DNA from 3 places in the Lysinibacillus sp. NPDC086135 genome. Region 3 is predicted to be linked to each of the others. Evidence: riboswitches for the same ligand, from Rfam matches in the RefSeq annotation. Region 3 holds a riboswitch; each other region holds the start of a gene.

Evidence for each region. A riboswitch is a leader RNA that binds a small molecule or an ion and turns the genes downstream of it on or off. The one in region 3 is predicted to bind S-adenosylmethionine.
Region 1: it holds a riboswitch for S-adenosylmethionine, as region 3 does, so the genes downstream of both, ACIPKN_RS21940 (cyclase family protein) here and metK (methionine adenosyltransferase) in region 3, are expected to answer to the same signal.
Region 2: it holds a riboswitch for S-adenosylmethionine, as region 3 does, so the genes downstream of both, ACIPKN_RS22595 (O-acetylhomoserine aminocarboxypropyltransferase/cysteine synthase family protein) here and metK (methionine adenosyltransferase) in region 3, are expected to answer to the same signal.

The regions. Positions count from the first base shown of each region.
Region 1 is NZ_JBIVCA010000021.1:9,786-17,666, forward strand. It holds gene ACIPKN_RS21930 (MFS transporter) at 1-635, shown strand, start outside; gene ACIPKN_RS21935 (YuzC family spore coat inner layer protein) at 905-1,315, shown strand; SAM riboswitch class I at 1,463-1,568, shown strand; gene ACIPKN_RS21940 (cyclase family protein) at 1,668-2,405, shown strand; gene ACIPKN_RS21945 (serine hydrolase domain-containing protein) at 2,928-4,355, opposite strand; gene gmtX (gamma-mobile-trio protein GmtX) at 4,707-5,354, opposite strand; gene ACIPKN_RS21955 (hypothetical protein) at 5,400-6,488, opposite strand; gene ACIPKN_RS21960 (VPA1269 family protein) at 6,605-7,570, opposite strand; gene ACIPKN_RS21965 (hypothetical protein) at 7,571-7,881, opposite strand, start outside.
Region 2 is NZ_JBIVCA010000022.1:46,530-54,410, reverse strand. It holds gene ACIPKN_RS22600 (hypothetical protein) at 312-698, opposite strand; gene ACIPKN_RS22595 (O-acetylhomoserine aminocarboxypropyltransferase/cysteine synthase family protein) at 1,053-2,354, opposite strand; SAM riboswitch class I at 2,472-2,584, opposite strand; gene ACIPKN_RS22590 (glycerol-3-phosphate acyltransferase) at 2,882-3,514, shown strand; gene ACIPKN_RS22585 (DASS family sodium-coupled anion symporter) at 3,979-5,460, shown strand; gene scpC (succinyl-CoA:acetate CoA-transferase ScpC) at 5,658-7,178, opposite strand; gene chrR (class II chromate reductase ChrR) at 7,532-7,881, shown strand, end outside.
Region 3 is NZ_JBIVCA010000001.1:22,657-30,537, reverse strand. It holds gene ACIPKN_RS00145 (alanine/glycine:cation symporter family protein) at 1-1,442, opposite strand, end outside; gene ACIPKN_RS00140 (alpha/beta hydrolase) at 1,570-2,376, opposite strand; gene ACIPKN_RS00135 (gamma carbonic anhydrase) at 2,513-3,031, shown strand; gene metK (methionine adenosyltransferase) at 3,210-4,406, opposite strand; SAM riboswitch class I at 4,731-4,850, opposite strand; gene pckA (phosphoenolpyruvate carboxykinase (ATP)) at 5,468-7,054, shown strand; gene ACIPKN_RS00120 (alpha/beta hydrolase) at 7,177-7,881, shown strand, end outside.

The DNA of each region.
Region 1 (7,881 bases), on a different contig from region 3:
TGCTTGTGCCAAGTCACTTATCGAAAGGTAATCCAATATCCATTCGAGATATTGGTAAAGTATTAGGGAATATTCGAATGTTATTAATCCTCTTTATTACTGCAATTGGGTATGGTGGCGCATTCGTCGTATACACCTATGTTTCTCCTATTTTAGAGCAGTATATGGGCTACTCACCAAAGGCAATTGTCGTGATCTTAGTTGTATACGGTATTTTTGTTGCCATCGGAAATACATTAGGTGGTCATTTTGCGAATAGTAACCCTTTACGCTCTATCTTTATTATCTTTATAGGATTAGCATTAGCACTACTCGGCATCAACTTCTTTTTAGAATCATCAATCATAGGATTAATAATGGTCTTTATGATGGGGCTATTTATGTTTATGAATGTACCAGGATTACAGCTTTATGCCGTTCAGCTTTCAGAAAAATATACACCATCAGCTATTTCAATGGCTTCAGCATTAAATATTTCGGCCTTTAACATTGGTATTTTTCTAGGATCATACATTGGAGGAATTATTGTTAGCCACCAATCATTAGCTCATACTCCTATATATGGATTCGGTATGGTGATGATTGCCGCAGTTACTACCTTCCTATCGTTACACTTCGATAGAAATAAACAATAGATTTCTCTAGAATAACATTAATGAAAGGAAGCCTTAACCATACATAAGGCTTCCTTCTTGTTTTTATCCCATTTTAAGGAAATTATCGTCAAAATAGGCCTTAAAAAATTCTAATGCCGAGAACTGAGTCCCAAAAGAACCTGATATATACTCTTTTTCATTCCACTCGAGCCCATTTTGCTCATGATTTTCAAAGCATCAGCTGTTAACACCGAAAGTCTATATTGCACATAAGATACTGTATCAGCTATAGGATAGGAGGAATTTAGTTGTATTACAATCCTTATCCGTATTTTGTCTATCCTAATTATTATCCGGCATGGGTAATGGCAAATCAACCAACAATTCAACACCCTTCCAGCCATCTAGCAATGCCGACAACCCCAATGAATAGAAGTCCATTTCCAATCGTCAATACAAATAAATTAAAGACTTCCGCGAATCGGATCAAGGTTATTATGCAGCAAGCACAGTTACTTACGGATAAAATTGATGAATCCGAGCAATTTGCACATGATCTTATGAACGCAGCACAACAATCAAATAAAACCGAAGTTGAAAAGTTAATTTCCTCAACAGGCATTACTGTAAAATTCGAAACTACCTATACACCAGATGGATTTCGTATAACATTTACTGAAAGTAGCTGTTGTAAGCTAACACTAATTTTAGGTTGGTGAAGAGTTGGCCCTTTGAAGAGGGCCTCTTTCTTTTACCTTTAGCATCATTATGAATTTTAACCTTGTATCCCCATCAAACTTGTAAACTATAAAAAAATATGCTAAAGTGTTTGTAAACATTATTTCTGAAAATTCTTATATCGCATTTTCTTATCAAGAGAGACGGAGGGATTGGCCCTATGAAGTCTCAGCAACCAGCCTATAGGTATGGTGCTAATTCCAATTGGCAAAATTCTGCCTTGAAAGATGAGAAGACTTACTTCAGTTGCTTTGCACGAGAGTCCTCTTCTTCAAGGAGGACTCTTTTTTTATTGTTGCATTCAAAAAAATTAAAAGAAAGCAGGGAAATAGTATGGCAAACGAACTTTTACAAGCAATTCAACTATTGAAATCAAAAAAATGGGTAGACTTAACGCATACATTTGGTCCAAATTCTCCACATTTCTTTATGTTTGATGATGCTAAATTTGAAACATTATTTTCACATGATGATGGTTTCTTTGCACAGCAATTCACTTTCCCAGGGCAATACGGAACACATATCGACCCACCTATCCATTTTGTGCGAGATACACGCTATCTAGATGAATTGGAGCTAAAAGAACTAGTACTACCACTAATCGTTATTGATAAATCGAAGGAAGCCGACGTAAATAACGACTACACGTTAAGTGTTCAAGATATTCTTGACTTTGAAGCTGAAAATGGGGAAATTGAAGCAGGTACCTTTGTTGCGTTCCGTACCGATTGGAGTAAACGTTGGCCAGATAAAGAATCTTTCAGCAACAAAGACGCTGATGGCAATAATCATATTCCTGGCTGGGGATTAGAAGCGTTACAATTTTTATTCAACGAACGACAAGTAAGTGCTATTGGCCACGAAACTTTTGACACGGATTCAGCAGCAGATTTCCGTAGAAATGGAAAATTAGACGGCGAATATTTTGTGCTAGAGCAAGATACTTACCAAATTGAGCTTATGAAAAATTTAGATAAGCTACCTCCAAAAGGCGCTGCTATATTCAATATCGTGCCAAAGCCTGAAAAAGCATCTGGATTCCCTGTCCGTTCATTTGCAATATTACCGTAATATAGCAAAAGGTCTGATTCAAGTACGCTTAATATAGGGTAAATAGTATAATAAAATAAAACTAGACCTTATATTTAGAGGATTTGAGTTTGATTATATATAATAAAACTTTATAATCAAACTTTTATTTGTATATAAAAATACATCCATTAAATCTTTATTGAGATAATGGATGTATTTTTTATTGTGGTCTTTTAATAAAGATAGATAATTTTCTTATTCCACAATCGGGCCAGATTGTTGAATAACAGTCTTTTTAAGAAATGTTACCTAACGACGCTTGTGCAAAAATAATATTGTTGTTTAATTTACAATAAAGTCATTTAAAAAATAATATAGTTGTTTAAAAATCCTTATTCCGAACGAACAAGTTAGTGGAAGTAATAGTAATTAGGTTTGGCTGGGAAAATTGTCGATGATATTAAAAAAGACACCGAAGTGTCTTATGTTTTTCAAATTAAGCATACCGATAAATTGAAATTTAATTACTTAACATTTTGCTTATCTTGGGAGCAATGTATTTTATCGGTGAGTGTATACAAACCATGTAATGCTTGCTGTTAATAATGCTGACGAAATCAAAGCTGTAAGAACACTATATGTTCGCCAAATAAGTATCGTTGACCAATCTAAAGCACAGCACAGTATACCCAGGGCAATCGTAGCGATCAGGAAAATAATTGTTACGATTATTCTCTTTTTTGTCATTGGCTGCCGCTCATTCGTTTTCCTTCTGCGTAATCCTAAGAGAAATAACAAAACGGCCAATAGGCAAAGAATAATTGTGATAGACGACAAAGTGATATCCAAAAGCTGTGTGCCGCTTATTTCATATGACTGAGTTAGATTGCCGTCTAATATATCTTTAACTTTTAGTACCAGGTTTATATTGGTATTTGCACCGTTGCTCAGCAAGCAGACGGCTGTTCGTTCATTTAGCAGTATGGCTACTTCGGTTCTGAAATTTGGATTGCCCCCAGTGTGTTCTATAATCGTTTGGTCGGCGTTTACCGACCAGCCTGCCGCATAATGCATATCGTTGACAGCCGAAACAGACATATCACCCCTATGTGATTTTTCGATAACCGTGTGAAATATTTCGGGTATGTCCTGCACAATACCCATCTGTATACCCATCCAACGCGCCATATCTTTTGTATTAGAAATGATGTAGCCTGCGGGTTTATTCCCCGCATAATCCGGAGCTTTAAATGGAGTTGTCATAAAAAAGGAAGTACGGTAGCCCTGTGCCAACTGTCCAGTGGCTTGAGCATCTTCTTTATAAGCATACGTCTGGTGAAGACCTAACGGCTGAAATACCTGTTCCCTCATAAAGTCTTCATAGCTTTGTCGCGACACAATCTCAATAACCAAACCCAATACGTCATAATTAACGGTTCCATAGTTATACTGTTCACCGGGAGGGAACGCCAATTCAGCATCTACGAGCATTTCCACAGTCTTTTGCAACATATCCGGTGTATTGCCTTGTGGAATATTTTGAGTATGCCTAATATTTGTTAGACCACTGGTATGGTGAAGAAAGTTATTTAGTGTAAGGCTTTGCATATCAACAGGTTTCCCTTGATACTTTAACGTAAACCAAGGTAAATATTTTTGGACAGGGTCAGTCATTGAGAGCAGCCCTTGTTCTTCCAACAGCATAATACCCATACCGGTAAAAGCTTTACTGACCGAAGCTAACTCATAGAGTGTATTTTCACTTGCAGACAACCCCTTTTCACGGTCTGCATACCCTGAAGAAAAGTAGAACACTTCATCATCAGCAAGTATTGAGATTGACATTCCCGGCACACCTGATATACGAGAGGCATCATCTAGCAACGCTTGTATTGCCGCAGATTTCGAATCTGACAACGCATAACTTTGTGTTGCGAATCCTGAGAATAATATAAATATCGTTAATACAAAAACAATAATCTTTTTCATAAACTCTCCTTTTCGAAAAATTATAAGAGAATAATATAAATAACCTACTTTTACAACTACTAAACTAATTTTAATTTATCTTTCTATTCACCTATATAATATCAAGTAATTGTGAAGAGTTACACTTAACGAATAGAGCGTTAGTTCAATAAGAAAAACGATCTTCAACAATCGGGCGCGATTATGAAGTACCGCTGTAGAAAATGATCAAACTTTTTTATAATAGGCAAACTAAAAAATGCTAAAGAAGCATCCATTTTGATTAATCTTTTTTCAAAATGATGCTTCTTATTAATCTTAGTGTAAGGATTTACGAGGTGTTTTTGTTCAAACTTTATTTTAAAGCTACTTTTATATTCCATTAAGAATTTTTTGTATGGCAGTTACATATCCAGCCTTATATATCTGAATCCCGTCTTCTTTAACTCTGCCATAATTATCGGTAGTCCATCCCTGATGGCTCATAAATTCGTTTGATATGGCATTTCTAAGAGCATCTATTTCGGTATCTGTCAGATTATAAGAAGGCTCGACTATAACGACATCCTTATTTTTGCTTAGATCGTTTATAGGACGCATATCAATCGTAAAGGTTGTTTGTTCTTTAAGCAAAGAGTTTTCTCTTTTGAGCTTTTTATTCTCTGCCATAAGCATACCAACCAATGCCTTTGTTGTTGGTTCGGAGATACTTGCTAAGATATCATCGTTTACGGTTGTTCTCTTTTCTTTTTTAGGCTTTTTAGTGGTAGTTTTATAGTATTCAGCCCACTGGCTTATCAAAACTCTGTAATCCTCGGCATTTTTGTTTCTAAGTGCCTGTTCACTTGGACCGCCATCATCTGCTATCAGTCTAGCTATAGTGCCAATAGAAAAATCTTTTATGTCAAACTCGGACTGTTTTTTACAGGCGTTATGTATGAGTTCTAATGTTTTCTTTTTCCTTGTAGAAGCGTTCTCGTAAAGCTTTGAGAACAGTTCATCTGGTTGCATTTCCATCATATATCCTCCAATGCTTAGATTATTCTTAATCAATAGTAGAACTATCTATATTGGTAATAAATTACTGTTTAAAGTCACAGATTTAAGTTCATCAACAAACTCATTCTCAAACCCGATTTCTTCAAGTTTCTTCCGCCCGATTGCATAAGGAATAGCATCTTTTAAACTACCTGCACGATTAATCAAAAGCCTCATAAATTGATTTCCTGCAATGAGCTGTTCTTCTTCTGTTAATGAGAACATAACGGGCATTTTATTGTTATTTTTTAATGTTAAATCTATGATTTGAGATCTTTGCAAAACTACCTTGCTTGCATCTGTTTCAGGAAACAGTTCCGCCCCATTACAGATGATTTGAAGCTGTTCAAGTTCATTTTCAACGTTATTAATAGAAATCCCAACATCCGATATAGAACCGACGGTAACAAGCTGAAATCCATTCTCAGATGATTTTTCTTTGATTAACTTCATACACTTATCAATAAGACGAAGAGTGGCATTATAATCGTTTGCTAGCTTATCGTTCTTCTGTATCTCCTGTGCATAGAATTGCTCATATTTAAGCAATTCTTGATGTTTTGTAAATAGGGTTCCATTAAGTTCACATTCATATTTTTCATTTTCTAAAAGTTCTATATCACGCTGATGTTTATTCACTCGTTTTCCTGTTTCGCTCATATTGTAGCCTATGGTATTAAAATGATGCACTAAGCCAGGAAGAAAAGCAGGACTAGTTACGAACCATCTACATCTGACACAGTTTTGCTCTGGAAAACCCGGAACAACACCATAAGTGACTTTATCCGTATCATCGTTAACATATGTACCACCTGAATCACATCCAAAACAGCCTTTAGGACAAATTCCTTTATCACTTATAATAAAACTTGCACCTGATTTTTGAGCGTTGATTACTGCCTGATATGCTATTGGATCATTAGCAGCTACACTTGTTTCTAACTGTTTATACTTTGCATCTCTAATAAATCTATCAACTGCTTGTTTATCATTTTCAAGAATGCTCTTTTCAGCCTGATTCATTGTATCTGTAACGTATGAAATACCTGCTTTTGTATAGTAAAGCGTCATAATGAGTCTTGCATGACCTGCAATAGCCTTTGAAAGAATAGGCATTGGAACGCCACCTTCAAGAGCATAGGCAGTTATAAGTGATACTCTGAGCGAATGCAGGGGATAATAAGTGGTTGGTTCACGGTCTGGACGCACAAATTTTAATGTTCTTTCTTCTTCTAATAATCTATTTTCTTTAAGTTGAAACTCAAGCTGTTTAAGTGTCTTATACCAAAATATTCCAATCCGTGTGCTGCTATTGGTAAGTGTTCCTGTCCAATTGAAGTAGGATCTCTGAAAAGAAATGTGTTTTCCCCCATTTGTTTTAAAATCCTCACATCTTTTATATGTCCTATGTGATTTCTTGTCATTTCTGCCCATTTTGCAGGTTGAGAAATAGAATTGTACTTCATCTGCCAATCCCTAAGCTTTGCAAGCCAGTATTGTGCTTCTTCGTACTGCCAAGGAATGTCATAACCTTTATCGGATTCCTCTTTGTTGATGTCTGCTGTTTTATTCGTGTTGATAAAAAATCCTGACATTTCAAGCTGCGTTGTTTTGTCTTTGAATTTACGAAGAACACCTCTTTCGAAAGGATTTTTTTCTGTACCCTGACTTAAATGTGAATCATTCTTGATCCACTCTCCAGCCACATTTCGAATAGACTGCACATACTTATAAGTATCCATTTCTCCACTGTCAAGCATACGCACCTGATAAGTTCTTAAAGGTAGAAGGAGCTTTGTCAAAAGCGACACAGTAGTCCCCGGAAACCACATCTCATATACTTCTTCAGAAAGTCCCTTTTTTCTCTGTTCATACTTGGAAGTTTTTCTGAATTTGTAAACACAGTCTGGGTCATTTTTATCAATAACAGACTCATCAACAATGAACCAATCACCGCCTGTATTTGAATCACCTACACTTTGTGCAAATTTCAAGTCTTTAAAACAGGTTGCATTTGGAGGGCAGAGTATATTACGAAGGTCTTTTATGTACCTATAAGGCAGAACATTCTTATCAGATTCATTACGTTGCGATGATTTTACATAGTCTGGTAAGTATTTTGTTAGAGGATTTTTAAATTCTGCTGGAATAAGTTTGTTTCCTAAATCATCTTCAACTGAAAACTTTTCCTCAATAATCTAGTCAACAAATTCAACAATCTTTTTTGCTTCTGCTAAAGCGTAGGATCGTGATTTTCTTTCTGCAAAAATAATCTCGTAAAAATCTGGGGTGTCATATTCTTTTGAAATGAACTCCTGTACAGACCTAGTGATGTTATAGGGAATAACATATTTTTTAAAGAAGCTGCTTGATAGAGCTGAAAGTGTTACGGATTTGCTTCTTACAACTGTTTTTATCCATTCCGTGGCATATTCATTCCATTGCTGTAAATTAGAATCATATTCTAAAAGCCATTCGAAATCTTCACTAGTAGACGTTCCTTGTTGCC
Region 2 (7,881 bases), on a different contig from region 3:
TTTGTACCGAAAGCGTAGCGACAGGTACAGATGTTTGCAAACCCGCTGAAAAGAAACTTAACTACGTATTAATCTCACCAACTATAAATGTGAGAGACTTCTGTAACTGCACTTCCATTACAAATATATTTGCTGAAAGAAGTTAAAAAACAAATGCCTTTCTTCTATTATATATATGTATGTAAAGACATTCATAAAAATTGTTCTTTTGAAATATATTAATAAAAATTTTTTCTGTATATTTTCATCGTCTAATTTAAAAAGCTCATTCCCTGTAGCAGCAGAGAATGAGCCAAAAATATGAGGGATAATTAACTAGCGTTGGCTAGCAATTTATAACGATATTGTGTTAAAGCTTGTTGAACTAATCCTATTTCCTCCCACGTATAATTTGGTATTGCATACGTACGTTCAACTAATTGGAATGTACCGTATTTTAAATAATACTCTGTCGCAGGAAGAGGAATATGATTTGCTCCATAGCTTTCATAAGCTTCGAAAACTTCTTTTACTGTATAGCCTTCCTCTTTGACATAGACCATTTCATTAAAAGCAGAATGTCCAAAGTTCTCTTGCCATTTACGTTCAACTGACGCAAGTATGTTTTGAATGGACATGTTGTTCACAAACACATGACCTTCATTTAATTCATAAATAAGATAAGATGCAATGTTTTGCGCACTATACACATTTCCCATTTAAAACACTCCTTTATCATCAGTTTTGTAGAAAGAGTAGCTACTGGCTGAGTAACTACTCCTCTTCATCTATTCAAAAGTGGGGGAGCACTTATGAAACTAAATTAGTTTAAGCATTAATTGAAAACATTGGTTCTAGGTTGGTAGCCCTTCGAACACTTTTCTTATTTCCTAGTATAAAACAAGGAATTAAGAAAATCAATAATACTTATAAAATTACTAGGTATTAATTTTCAGCTTCTTCACCAAATGAGGAGAGCGGATGATGTAGCAACGTTTGACGCATTACCAAATGAGGCCTATCGAATGAGAAAATACGTAAACGCTACAACATTAGCCAATGTCCTTTATTTATTAAGCTTCTACTTTTTGTTGTGAAGCTGTTACTTGTTCAATAGCTTGTTCTAAATCTTCAATGATGTCCTCTACTGCCTCTAAACCGATGGATAAGCGAATGAGCGACTCGGTTACGCCAGTTTGGATTAGCTCTTCAGCAGATAGTTGCTGATGTGTAGTAGATGCTGGATGAATAATTAATGATTTCGCATCCCCTACATTTGCTACGTGCGAGAATAATTTCACACTATCTATTAATTTACGCCCTGCTTCACGTCCACCTTTAATACCAAATGTAAGCACTGAACCGAAGCCATTTTTTAAATATTTTTTAGCTAAATTATAGGTAGGGAAATCTTCTAAGCCGTTGTAATTTACATATTCCACAGATGGGTGGTTTCGTAAATATTCAGCTACCGCTAATGCATTTTCATTGTGTTTAGGAATACGCAAATGAAGCGTTTCTAAACCTTGTAATAAATTAAATGCTGCATCTGCACTTAATGTTGGACCAAAGTCGCGTAGTAATTGCACACGCAATTTTGTGGCGAATGCTGCCTCTGCTGTGTCAATACCATAACGTAAACCGTGATAAGAAGCATCTGGCTCAGTAAAACCTGGGAAACGGCCACGAGTCCAATCGAACTTCCCTGCATCTACTACAACGCCACCTAACGTTGTTCCGTGGCCACCAATCCATTTTGTTGCGGAATGAACAACAATATCTGCACCGTAGTCAATTGGTGTAGAGCCATATGGTGAAGCAAATGTGCTATCAATAATTAATGGCAAGCCGTTTTCATGTGCTATATTTGCTACTGCTTCAATATCTAGTACCTTTAAACTTGGGTTACCGTAAATTTCAGCGAACACGGCCTTTGTTTTATCAGTAATAGCTGCTCGGAAATTTTCTGGATTTGTTTCGTCTACAAAAATCGTTTTAATACCGTAGTTTGGTAGTGTGTTGGCGAATAAATTATAAGTACCTCCGTATAAAGAGCTACCTGCAACGATTTCATCGCCTGCCCCTACAAGATTTAAAATGGAGAATGCGATAGCTGCTGCACCAGATGAAAGTGCTACCGCTGCTGTACCGCCTTCTAATAAAGCGACGCGTTTTTCAAAAACATCTACAGTTGGGTTTGTAATTCGTGTGTAAATATTGCCGGCTTCCTCTAAGGCAAAAAGACGTTGCGCATGAGCAGTGTCTTTAAAAACGAAAGCCGTTGAGCGATATATCGGTACTGTTCGTGATCCTGTTACCGGGTCTGGCTCTTGGCCACCGTGTAACAGCAATGTTTCTGGTTTAAATTTTGTCATTGTATACCTCCAAATGGTTATTTTTTTACGATGGTACCGGAGATGAGGAGGATTTTTTTAGTAGAAAACAAAAACCCTCTTCAGCTAAGAAGAGGGTTGCGGCTGCAAGTTTTCCTCCCCTTATCTGCCAGATCCAATAAGAATCTGTAGGAATTAGCACCTTAGCAAGTTCATCACTTACTGGTTGCCGGGCATCATAGGGCCTATCCCTCCGCCGCTCTTGATAAGAGTATGAGATTCAATTTCCATCGTTGTTACACAGTATAAACATAGACTTTTTCACTGTCAATACTAAAATTTTATTTTTTCTGAAACTTCCGTCTGCTTTTTTACGTAATACGAACGCATACACTATTTTGATATTTATTGTTTTTATCACCAAAATGTGGGGTTGATTACAGTTCCGACTATGTGCTCTCCTAGGGGCGCCCAGTCTCCACTCCAATCAACTTTAGGGCATATGTTATAACAAACGTCATTCCTAACTTTTAGTGACGAGCCTATTTTATTTTGAAAGGAGAATTTTTATGATAAAAGCCGTTATTATTTTTCTTCTTGTTGGTTATTTGATTGGCTGTATTCACGGCTCTAAAGTTGCTCAGTTTTTATCTGGGGTAGATTTAAAAAAGACTGGTCATGGCAATGCAGGTGCCTCTAACGCAACACTTTCCCTTGGCTGGAAATACGGCATATTAGTTGCACTGATCGATATCAGCAAAGGCGTTGCAGCTATAAACTGTGCACATGCCTATTTAGCAGATATAACACAATTAACAGAAGTACAAGTTTGGTTCTTCACGTATATTGTAGCTGCCGGTGTCATTCTAGGTCATAATTTCCCATTTTATATGGGCTTCAATGGCGGTAAAGGAACTGCTTCAATCATAGGGATATTACTTGCGATTGATTGGACAATTGGCTTATTTGCACTCATTTTATTTGTTATTTTATCTTTCGTAACGAACTATTTAATTGTCGGTGTACTTGAGTTTTATCTCGTTTTCTGTACAGCCACATATTTATGGATCCCTGGAACAGTCCCAACGATTATAGCCCTATTACTTTTTGGTATAGCCATCATTTTACATATCGAAAATATTAAGCGATTGCTGCTAGGAACTGAGCCTAAAGTGACTTCAGCATTCAAAAAGAAAAAATAAGGATCATCACCAAAACGTGTGGTTGATTTCCGTTCCGACTGGGTGCTTTGTTGCTGCCGCTTCGCTTTCGCACAGAAAACATCCGCTGCGCTGCAGGGTCTCGGGCCAACACGATGTTGGTCACGAAGGCGTTATCACAGGATGTGATGCTTTTAGTCTTCGTTCCTCTATCGCTGATCCCCTAGGAGTCGCCCAGCCTCCACTCCAATCAACTATTTACATAGTAGACGTTTTAACAAAAGTCATCCACAACTTTTTGGTGATGAATCAAAAATAATATCTTTTGGATATTTTTGTCTTTTCTATGACCGTCTATTTGCTCGCAACTGCCCATTATCGCTATAAATAGAGAGTATTTCACATACTAGTTTTTTTACAATAAATAGACAAATTAACTTTCTTAATAAAGCATTTTACTAGCCGATGTGAAAATTACAGTCATGTTTAAGAAAGGATGAAAAGGTATGTCTACTTCTGAACAAGCAAAACCAAAACGTAATTTGAAACCACTCTGGATTGGATTAGCCTTCGCTTCATTAATCATCATTACTTTTTTACCTAACAACGGTGATTTACCTGTAGCCGGACAACGCGCTTTAGCTATTTTAGCTTTTGCGGTCATCCTTTGGGTTACAGAGGCAGTATCCTACCCTGTTAGCTCTGCTATGATTATTGCTCTCGTTACAATCTTATTAGGGTTAGCTCCATCAATGGAAGATTCAACGAGAGAGCTAGGCACTTCAGATGCATTAAAATTAGCATTAAGTGGATTTAGTAATTCAGCAGTAGCACTAGTAGCCGCAGCACTTTTCCTAGCGGCAGCCATGCAGATTACCAATTTACATAAAAGACTTGCGCTATGGATTCTTTCACTCGTAGGGACAAAAACGAAAGCCATTGTATTCGGTGCTATTTTAGTATCTATTGCACTCGCATTCTTTGTCCCTTCTGCTACTGCACGTGCAGGCGCAGTTGTGCCAATACTACTTGGAATGGTAGCAGCATTTGGTTTACAACGTGATAGTCGGCTTGCTGCTCTACTTGTCATTACCTCTGTGCAAGCTGTCTCTATTTGGAATATCGGTATAAAGACGGCAGCAGCTCAAAATATGGTCGCTTTAAACTTCATCAAAGAACAGTTTGGTGTGGATATTTCTTGGGGTGCTTGGTTACTTTATGCTGCTCCCTTCTCAATCATCATGTCAGTCGCTCTATTTTTCATTATGATTACACTAATTAAGCCTGAAACAAGTAATATTGCAGGTGGTAGAGAAGTAATAAAAAAACAGCTTGCGGAACTTGGTCCATTAAAGGCTCCTGAAATTCGATTAATCATAACATCAGTAGTTTTACTATTTTTCTGGGCTGCTGAGGGCAAACTTCACCCATTCGATACGACAACTGTCACAATCGTTGCAATCGCCATTTTATTAATGCCAAAAATCGGAGTCTATTCATGGAAGCAAGTTGAACCACATATTCCTTGGGGGACAATTATCGTCTTCGCTGTAGGAATTATGCTAGGCACGGTCTTGCTTAATACAAAAGGTGCATCGTGGTTATCTGATAAAGTATTCGGTTCACTTGGTTTAGATTCTATGCCAATTCTTGCAACAATCGCGCTTGTTACTTTATTTAATATTCTTATTCATTTAGGCTTTGCGAGTGCAACAAGCTTAGCATCTGCGCTTGTACCTGTATTTATCGTTTTAGCCTCAACATTAACGACTAATGTCGATCAGGTTGGTTTCGTTATCGTACAACAATTCGTCATTAGCTTCGGCTTCCTCTTACCTATTAGCGCACCGCAAAATATGCTTGCGTATGGGACAGGAGCCTTTACAACAAAAGATTTCTTAAAATCCGGTATACCATTAACGATTATTGGATACATTCTAGTTCTTTTATTTTCTGCAACATATTGGAAATGGATTGGATTACTGTAAGGAAGCCAGGGTTTTTTTAAACAACTGAGGGGATTACCTAATCACTTCCCAGGCTTACCTTATCACTTTTCCGGTCTACCCGATTACTTCCCAGCTTACCTGATTCACTTCTCGAGGATGCTTTTGGATTTCATTTTTAACAAATTAAAAGCCTTGAAGGAACAAGTCAACTGTCCTTCAAGGCTTTTATTACTTTATTATTTCGATAAAGCTGGATTTTTCATCGTACCATTTTTTGCGTAATTCACATGCCATGAGAGCGCTTTTTCTAGATTGTGTGGCGTATGGTGTCCACCTGTTGCTTCATTAGCATCATTAAAATACTTCCATAATTGCTCACGATATTCCGGATGTGCACAGTGATCGATAATGAGGCCAACCCGTTCTTTTGGAGCAAGTCCACGTAGGTCTGCTACTCCCTGCTCTGTGACGATTACGTCTACATCATGCTCTGTATGGTCTACATGTGAGACCATTGGAACGATACTAGAAATATTTCCACCTTTCGCGTAAGATTTCGTGACGAAAATACCTAATCTCGCATTACGTGCAAAGTCCCCGGAGCCGCCGATTCCATTCATCATTTTTGTGCCAGAAACATGCGTAGAATTCACATTCCCATAAATGTCTACCTCTAGCGCTGTATTAACAGAAATTAACCCGAGTCGGCGAATAATTTCTGGTTGGTTAGAAATTTCTTGCGGACGTAATACTAGTTTATCTGCATATTTTTCAAAATTACCATAAACTCGGTTTCCAACTTCCTCAGAAAGGGTAATAGAAGTAGCAGATGCAAAGTTTACCTTCCCTGCATCAATTAATTCGAATACTGCATCTTGCAGTACTTCTGAATATACTTCTAAGTTCTCAAACTCAGAATCTTTAAAGCCTAATAAAACAGCATTTGCTACTGAGCCTACACCTGATTGAATGGGTCTTAAGCTTGTTGTTAAACGACCTACTTTAATTTCTTCACGTAGGAAGTTTAATAAATGATTGGCCATAATACCTGTTTCTTCATCTGCGGGAACAATCGTTGATGGTGCATCTAAAATATCTGAAATCACAATGCCTTTTACTTTATCTAAATCTAGTGGTATACCAACTGTGCCAAGCCGATCGGATATATGTTGTAATGGAATCGGATCACGTTTCCCCTGTGGTCCCGGTACAAAAATATCATGGACACCCTCTAATGCATCAAGCTGAGCTATGTTCAACTCAATGATGATTTGGTCTGCTTCTTGCACAAAAATAGGAGAGTTACCAACTGAAGTAGTAGGAATTAGTAAGCCGTCTTCTGTAATAGCAGCCGCTTCAATAATCGCAAAATCAATAGGACCAATAATCCCTTGGCGCACTAGCTCCGCATTATGTGATAAATGCGCATCAACAAATGAAATTTCGCCACTGTTGATTTTGTTACGAATACCGGCATCTGCTTGGAAAGGTCCACGTTTACGAATAACGCCAGCTTCTGCTAAGTATTGGTCAACTTCCGGGCCAAGTGATGCACCTGTATATACATCTACCTTGAAGCTCTCTTTTTTAGCTTTCTCCACAAGTGCAAGGGGCACCACTTTAACATCACCAGCACGTGTAAAGCCGCTCATCCCAAGTACCATACCATCCTTAATCCAAGATGCTGCTTCTTCTGCTGTTACAACCTTGCTCCGTAGCTGTTCATTACGAAGCTTTTTCGCCAACTTTTCTGCCATCCCTCTTCCCCCATCCCACTTTATTTTGTTTAACTAAATTACTCGGTTTAATCCTTATGGTATAGTCATCCAATTATTAGAAATACAACCAAATAAACCGTCCGTATATAATTTTAAACTATTTAGAATTTTTAATCTATAACTAACGAAATATTTTATATTACGAGAAATTTTATGCATTCGCACATTATTCAAAAATAATTTTCAACACCTTTTAATAAATTTTACCTTGGTGTAATTGTAGCTGTCGCTTTGCTTTCACTACAAAAATATTTCCTGAAGAAAGATAAATTCGATTTTGAAGAAGAAGCGTGATATGCTCTTGTTATATAAAGGGGAAAAGGAGATTTTAAATGGTTAAAGAATTATTACAGAACCACTCCTCGGTTCGTATTTATGATGGAAATCCGATTTCAAAAGAAATTATAGAAGAATTAATTTCTACTGCACAAATGGCTGCTACTTCCCATTTCGTACAAGCTTATAGTGTAATTTGGGTAACAGATGCAGAGAAAAAAGAAAAATTAGGGTTGCTCTCTGGTAACCCTCGTCAATACGAAACTTCTGGCGGTGCCTTTGTCTTCTGTGTAGATTTCAAGCGTCTGCAATCAGCAGGTAAATTAGAAGGTGTAGATATTGTGGCTGATTCGGCAGAAAACGTACTTGTTGGAGTAGCTGATGTTTCATTATTCGCTCAAAACTT
Region 3 (7,881 bases):
TTACGAGGATCAAAAACAGGATCTTTTCCTTCTTTTTTCTGTTTCTCATAGTCCTTTAAAGCGACTATAGCAGGCTTCATAATAATTAATATCGCTAAAACGTTAATCCAAACCATTAGACCTAGCCCAACATCCCCCATTGCCCAAGCAAGATCGGATGTACGGATTGTACCGTAAAATGAAGAAATTAAAATTGCGAATTTAGCTAGCCATATGACGACTTTTTCTGTACCTCCTGAGAATAAATAAGCCACATTCGTTTCTGCAATGTAGTAGTATGCCATAATTGTCGTAAAAGCAAAGAAGAATAAGGCAATCGCTACGAATGGTCCACCAAAACCTGGTAGTGAAGAGTCAACTGCATATTGTGTGAATGCTGCGCCTTCTTTAATACTTTTCGCAAATGTGATTTGTTCTTCTCCAGTTAATCCGCCTTTGTTGAAATCGCCAACATAAACAAATGAATCAGTACCCGCTTTTTCATCGTGTACATTATACATACCAGTAAATAAAATCATAAATGCTGTAGCTGAACAGATTAATAGCGTATCAATATACACTGAAGCTGCTTGAACGATACCTTGTTTAGCAGGGTGTGATACTTCTGCTGCCGCTGCCGGATGCGCACCTGTCCCCTGACCTGCTTCATTTGAATAAATACCTCGTTTAACCCCCCATGCAATAGCGGAGCCAATAATACCACCAAAGATTTCTTGCGCTCCAAATGCGCTAGAAAAAATTAATGAAAATACAGCTGGTACTTCTTTAATATTCATTACAATAATAATGATGGCCATCAGAATATATGCTAATGCCATAAACGGTACAATGACTTGTGCAGCATTGGCAATCCATTTTATACCACCGATAATAATAGTACCTAATAGTACGACAATAATAAGTCCTGTTATCCAAGTCTTAACATCGAAAGCGTTTTCAACTGCTGTCGCAATTGCATTCGATTGAACACCTGGCATCAAAATTAACATGGCAACTAATGCGGCAACAGCGAAAATAACTGCAAACCACTTTTGCCCCATTCCTTTTTCTATGTAAAAAGCTGGCCCGCCACGATATTCTGTGTCTTTCTCTTCTTTATAAATTTGAGCCAACGTCGACTCCACGTAAGCAGTTGCCGCACCGATAAAGGCGATTGCCCACATCCAAAAAACAGCACCAGGTCCCCCCATCCCGATTGCTGTAGCAGTACCGGCAATATTACCTGTACCTACTCGACCAGATAATGCAATAGACATCGCTTGGAAAGAGGAAATCCCCTTCTCCGATTTTTCGCCTTTAAACATTAAAACAAACATATCTTTAATGTGTCTTACTTGTAGGAACCGTGTAATGATTGAAAAGAAGAGCCCAATTAACAAAATGCCATAAATAAACCATGGTCCCCACAAAATCTCATTAATTTTCCCAACAATTGTTTCCATTTTACCCCTCCAATTTGAAAAGCATCACTTTAAGTCATTATAGTATTACACTTTTCAGAAAATTACAACATTATATTTAAGTAACAAAAAGTTAGTAATTTTTCTAGTTAATTGGAGAGGAAATTCACTATTCAATTATATAGCCAATTCTTCGAAGAGCATTATTAATAAAATCACGTATATAAACAAAAATCTCGTCACGCTCTACTTCATGAAATAGATTATGATAACAGTTTGCCCATTCTTTGAATTGAAACTCTGTAAATTCCATCTGATAAAGCCAATTCCTTGTTTGTTTAGTTTCAGTAATGTTATCTTTTTCAGCTGTCATAACTAACATAGGCCTATTTGGGAATTCAGCCTTAGGCAATAACACTAAATTGCGCATCATTTGTTGTAGCTCGCGATACCATTTCACTGAAACAACGGATGAAAAAGGAACTTCATCCTTCATCTCATCTCTACCTTCTATACTGCGCGTTAATGATTCTAATGTAATTTCATGGGTCAGTTTCACATTGGCAGTCAAGGCACTTAAACTAGTTAAAGCATTTGAGAGTTTACCTGGCAATAGCTTTAAATGAAGCCATGGTGAAGTTAAAATAATTCCTGCACATTCATATTTTCGTTTTTGCATGGTATGTAGTAATAGAGTCGCGCCAAGCCCATGTCCTATTAAAATGACAGGTAAATTATACGAAAATGCATTCTCGATTAAATTCCTTGTATATTTGTTGTATTCTTTAAAATCTTCATCGTGAATTTTTGAATATCCTACATTTACTCCATGATTAGGTAAATCCCCCATGACTATGTGGAAGCCTTCCAATCTAAGTTTTTCTATAAGCCATGCATACCAACGGTGATTTTCATATGCACCATGAAGAATAGCAACCACAGCCTTTGCTTGTCCATCAGCTTCCCATTTCCACATTTCACATAGTCCTCCTAAAAAAATAATTACACAATGATTATATCGGAATATCTAGATCATTTTAATTTTATATTTCCATCATGTTGCGTATTTGATACGATAATATTACATCATAGAAAGAAAAGAGGCGATACTCATGATCTATCCATTTAAAGGTAAAAAACCCAATATCGATCCTTCTGTTTTCATTGCTGATTATGCAACAGTTACTGGCGACGTTACAATAGGTGCTGAAACAACAATTTGGTTTAACACAGTTATTCGAGGAGATGTATCACCAACAATTATAGGAAAAAGAGTTAGTATTCAAGACCTCTGTTGCTTACATCAAAGCCCTAAATATCCACTAATTATTGAAGATGAAGTAACAGTAGGACATCAAGTAACTTTACATAGCTGTACGATTCGAAAAAAAGCCTTAATAGGTATGGGCTCTATAGTATTAGACGGAGCGGAGATTGGAGAGGGTGCATTCATTGGGGCGGGTAGTCTAGTTCCTCCAGGCAAAGTAATTCCTCCAAATAGCTTAGCACTAGGCCGTCCTGCAAAAGTTGTAAGAGAATTAAATGATGAAGATAAAGAAGATATGGAACGCATCATACGTGAATATGTAGAAAAGGGTCAATACTATAAATCTCTTCAACTAAAAAATTAATTTAACTAAATCAAAGCAGCTCCACGTTTTCTTGGGTAACCGAGCCCCCCATGATTATGATTAGGAGCTTATTTTTTTCGTTAAAAACAGTGAAAGGGGCTATAAGAATATTGAGCCCCTTTCTGTAATAGTATTTTAAAATATTTTTCCAGACACTTCATTGCTTTAGCTGAATAGTTTATAAACCTGCTTTTTCTTTTAATGCGTCAGCTTTGTCTGTTTGTTCCCAAGGTACATTTAAATCTGTACGACCGAAGTGACCATATGCGGCAGTTTGCTTATAAATAGGACGACGAAGGTTAAGCATTTTAATAATCCCCGCTGGGCGTAGATCAAATAGCTCGCGTACCCATTTTACAATTTCACTTTCCGTAACTTTTCCTGTTCCAAATGTATCAACAGCAATAGATACAGGTTGAGCAACACCAATCGCATAAGCTAGTTGTACTTCAGCTCGATCAGCTAAACCAGCAGCTACGATATTTTTCGCCACATAGCGTGCTGCATATGCCGCTGAACGGTCTACCTTAGTTGCATCCTTACCTGAGAAAGCACCTCCACCATGACGTGCATAGCCACCGTATGTATCAACGATGATTTTACGTCCAGTTAAACCAGCATCCCCTTTAGGACCACCAATTACGAATCGGCCAGTTGGGTTGATGAAATATTTAGTATCGGCATCTAGTAATTCACTTGGAACAACTGGAGTAATAACGAATTCTTTTAAGTCTGCTTGAATTTGCTCAAGTGTAGCTTCTTCATCATGCTGTGTTGAAATGACAATCGTATCAACGCGTACTGGTACATTGTTTTCATCATATTCAACCGTTACTTGCGTTTTTCCATCTGGGCGTAAATATGCTAATTCACCAGATTTACGTACTTCCGTTAAACGACGAGCTAATTTATGCGCTAAACTAATTGGTAATGGCATAAGCTCTGGCGTTTCGTTACATGCATAACCGAACATTAAACCTTGGTCACCTGCACCAATTGCTTCAATGTCAGCGTCTGTCATAGAGCCTTCACGCGCCTCTAATGCTTGGTCAACACCTTGGGCAATATCAGGTGATTGCTCGCCAATCGCAACAAGTACTGCTAGGTTTTCAGCATCAAAGCCGTATTTCCCACGTGTATAACCGATTTCTGCTACAGTATCACGAACGATACCTTTAATATCTACATAAGTAGAAGTAGTAATTTCTCCTGCTACTAACGCTAAGCCTGTTGTTACTGTTGTTTCACACGCTACACGCGCGTTTGGATCTTCTGCTAAAATAGCATCTAAAATGGCATCCGAGATTTGGTCACAAATTTTGTCTGGATGTCCTTCTGTTACACTCTCTGATGTAAACAGTCGACGGTTTGTCATTTGATTTTCCTCCTATTACTTTTACAAATAATATTTGCGAATTAATACGGTACTCATTACCCATGTCAAGTTCGCCCCTAAGGATTGAACTCTCAAGCCGTTGTTGCTGTCGTTGCACTTTCGCACAGTAAACATTTGTTGCTGTCACTACGCTTTCGCACAAATAAACAGCTGATGCTTTTAACACGAGGATTTTCGAAAGATCCGTCATTATAATAAGGAAAGGACTGTATACTTTCCTTTAATTCGTTTTTAACAATAAAAAAATCCTTTTCTCACGCTTACTTAACATGAGGAAAGGAATAATGACTTCGTAACCTTTCACTCTTATCGTTCAAGGGAGTTTCCCCTTGCATCAGATTGGCACCAGCGCATGTCGTGAAATAGTTCATGCAGGTTGCCGGGTTTCACAGGGCCTGACCCTCCACCAGCTCGGGATAAGAGTATCCGTTCAATATCTCATAATACGTAAATGGTCGAACATTGTCAAATATTTTTATCTTCTTTCAGCGAGTGTCTTCTCTGGCGAAAGCATGCTGTGGCATAATTGGTTGTATTCAAAGAAAGTATGGGATTTATACAGAAAGGAATTTGGGTTATGCTGTAAATTAAAACAAAATAATCCCTACTCTCCACCTCACATCATGTGTTAACATATGTGTAACCCTTTACAGTACATTTTGCAGCAAAAGCAAAGCGTTAGCTACAAAACATGTGGTGGATGAATATGATTATAGCCCCTTTTTAGTCGAAGACAAGCTCCAACTATAAAAAACAAGCTAAAACTTCACATCCTGTGCGAACCCCATGTTAGCCAAAAGCTTCCAAACACAATTTTGCTGTGTCGAAAGTGAATGTGTGATCACTTATAAATAGGGTAAAAAGCATTATAAAAACGAATCAATTTACTTTTTGTCGTTTTCTTGAAAAGTAATAAAATCTGAAAAATAATTTCTGAATTAGTATAGATTATTTAAGCAATTGTGTTATACTATTTTTGAAATTAAGAAAATCTCCCTCAGACTCAAGGGAATACTATAAAAAAGGATGGTATTTAATCGATGAATTCAGTAGAAATTGCAAACGAACTGAAGGAATTATTAAACGGCGGTAACATTAATGTTCAACTTTCAGTACCACAATTAGCTGAAAAAGCTACATCTCGTGGTGAAGCTATGTTAACAGTAGATGGCGCAGTTCGTGCAGAAACTGGCAAATACACTGGTCGTTCACCTAAAGATAAATATACGGTAGAAGAAGAGAGCACAAAGGATAAAATTGACTGGGGAAAAGTTAACCGACCAATTTCTTCTGAAGTGTTCGATAACTTATATGTAAAAGTAGTAAAATATTTAAAAGAACGTGAAGAATTATTCGTATTCAAAGGCTTTGCTGGTGCTGACAAAGATTCGCAATTAAGCATCCAAGTAATCAATGAATATGCTTGGCACAATCTTTTCGCTCATCAATTATTTATCCGTCCAACTGAAGAAGAATTGGCTTCTCATGTTGCTGACTTCACAGTTATCTCAGCTCCTAACTTTAAAGCAGATCCTGCTATTGATGGTACTGCTTCTGAAACATTCATCATTGTATCACTAGAAAAGAAAATTATCCTAATCGGTGGTACTGAATACGCTGGTGAAATCAAAAAATCTATTTTCGGTATTATGAACTACTTGTTACCACAACAAGGCATCCTTTCAATGCACTGCTCAGCAAACGTTGGTGAAGCTGGAGATGTTGCATTATTCTTCGGTTTATCTGGTACTGGTAAAACAACTTTATCAGCTGATCCTGACCGTAAGCTTATCGGTGACGATGAACACGGTTGGTCTGATAACGGTGTATTCAACATTGAGGGCGGTTGCTATGCAAAAACAATTAACCTTTCTGCTGAAAAAGAACCAGAAATCTACAACGCAATCCGCTTCGGTTCTGTTCTAGAAAACGTAGCTGTTGATCCAGAAACTCGAGTTTGTGACTATGATGATGGTTCATTAACAGAAAATACGCGTGTAGCTTATCCAATTCAATACATCGAAAATATTGTTGATCCATCTGTTGCAGGTCACCCAAAAACAATTATCTTCTTAACAGCTGATGCGTTTGGTGTATTACCTCCAATCAGTAAATTAACAAAAGAGCAAGCAATGTACCACTTCCTAAGCGGTTTCACATCTAAACTTGCTGGTACAGAACGTGGTGTAACAGAGCCAGAACCAGTATTCTCAACTTGCTTCGGTTCTCCATTCCTTCCACTTCCAGCAACAGTTTATGCTGAAATGTTAGGTCAAAAAATTGACGAGCACGGTGCACAAGTATTCTTAGTGAACACTGGTTGGACTGGTGGCGAATACGGTACTGGTAGCCGAATGAAGCTTTCTTACACTCGTGCAATGGTACGTGCTGCAATTGATGGCAAATTAACTGATGTTGAAACAATTCAAGATTCAGTATTCGGTTTAAACATTCCAACTTCTATTGAAGGTGTACCGACAGAAGTGCTTAATCCTCGTGATGCATGGGCAGACAAAGCTGCTTATGATAAAAAAGCTGCTGAACTTGCTGGTTTATTCAACGAAAACTTCAAGAAATTCTCAAATGTTTCTGAAGCTATCACTAAACTTGGCGGTCCATTAAAATAATTTACTAAGCAAAGGGAACGATTTCAGTCGTTCCCTTTTTTTTATTCCCTATTTTGAGAATTCTACTTTTCATATTAGTAACTTTGTGTATAATACATAATAGTAGTTTTAGGGGGATATATATGAAAAAAAAATATCAAGTGATTATTACCATTGTCAGTCTGCTATTAGTATTGTTTGTTGTGGCTGGATTTTTTGCAGGGAATTATTTTTATAATTTTGCCTTAAATCCTAATACTGATAAATCAGATGTGTTTAATGCTCCGCACAATTCTATTGCTGTTAGTCCTAAGGATGCTAAAGAAAAAGAAGAGAGCGAGAAGTGGTTTAAAGAGAATTACAAGGACTCTTACATACAGGCTTTCGATAATTTAAAATTACATGCCTATACACTTAAAAATACAAACGAAACAAATAAATGGGCAATTGTTTTCCATGGATATTCATCTGATGGCTCACAAATGACAAAGTATGCTAAGCATTTTTACGATACAGGCTACAATGTTCTCGTACCTGATGCAAGGGCTCATGGAAAAAGTGAGGGTGACTATATCGGTATGGGTTGGCATGATCGACTTGATGTAGTCTCTTGGATTAATAATGTGATCAGTTCTGATAAAAACGCTGAAATTATTTTGTATGGTGTTTCCATGGGAGGTGCTACAGTGATGATGGCCTCAGGAGAGGAGCTACCTGGCAATGTTAAGGCTATCATTGAGGATTGTGGTTATTCCTCAGTTTGGGATGAATTCTCCTATCAATTGCAAGAACTCTTTAAGTTACCTGAATTCCCCATTATGCAGTTTTCTTCAATTGTAACGAAGTTA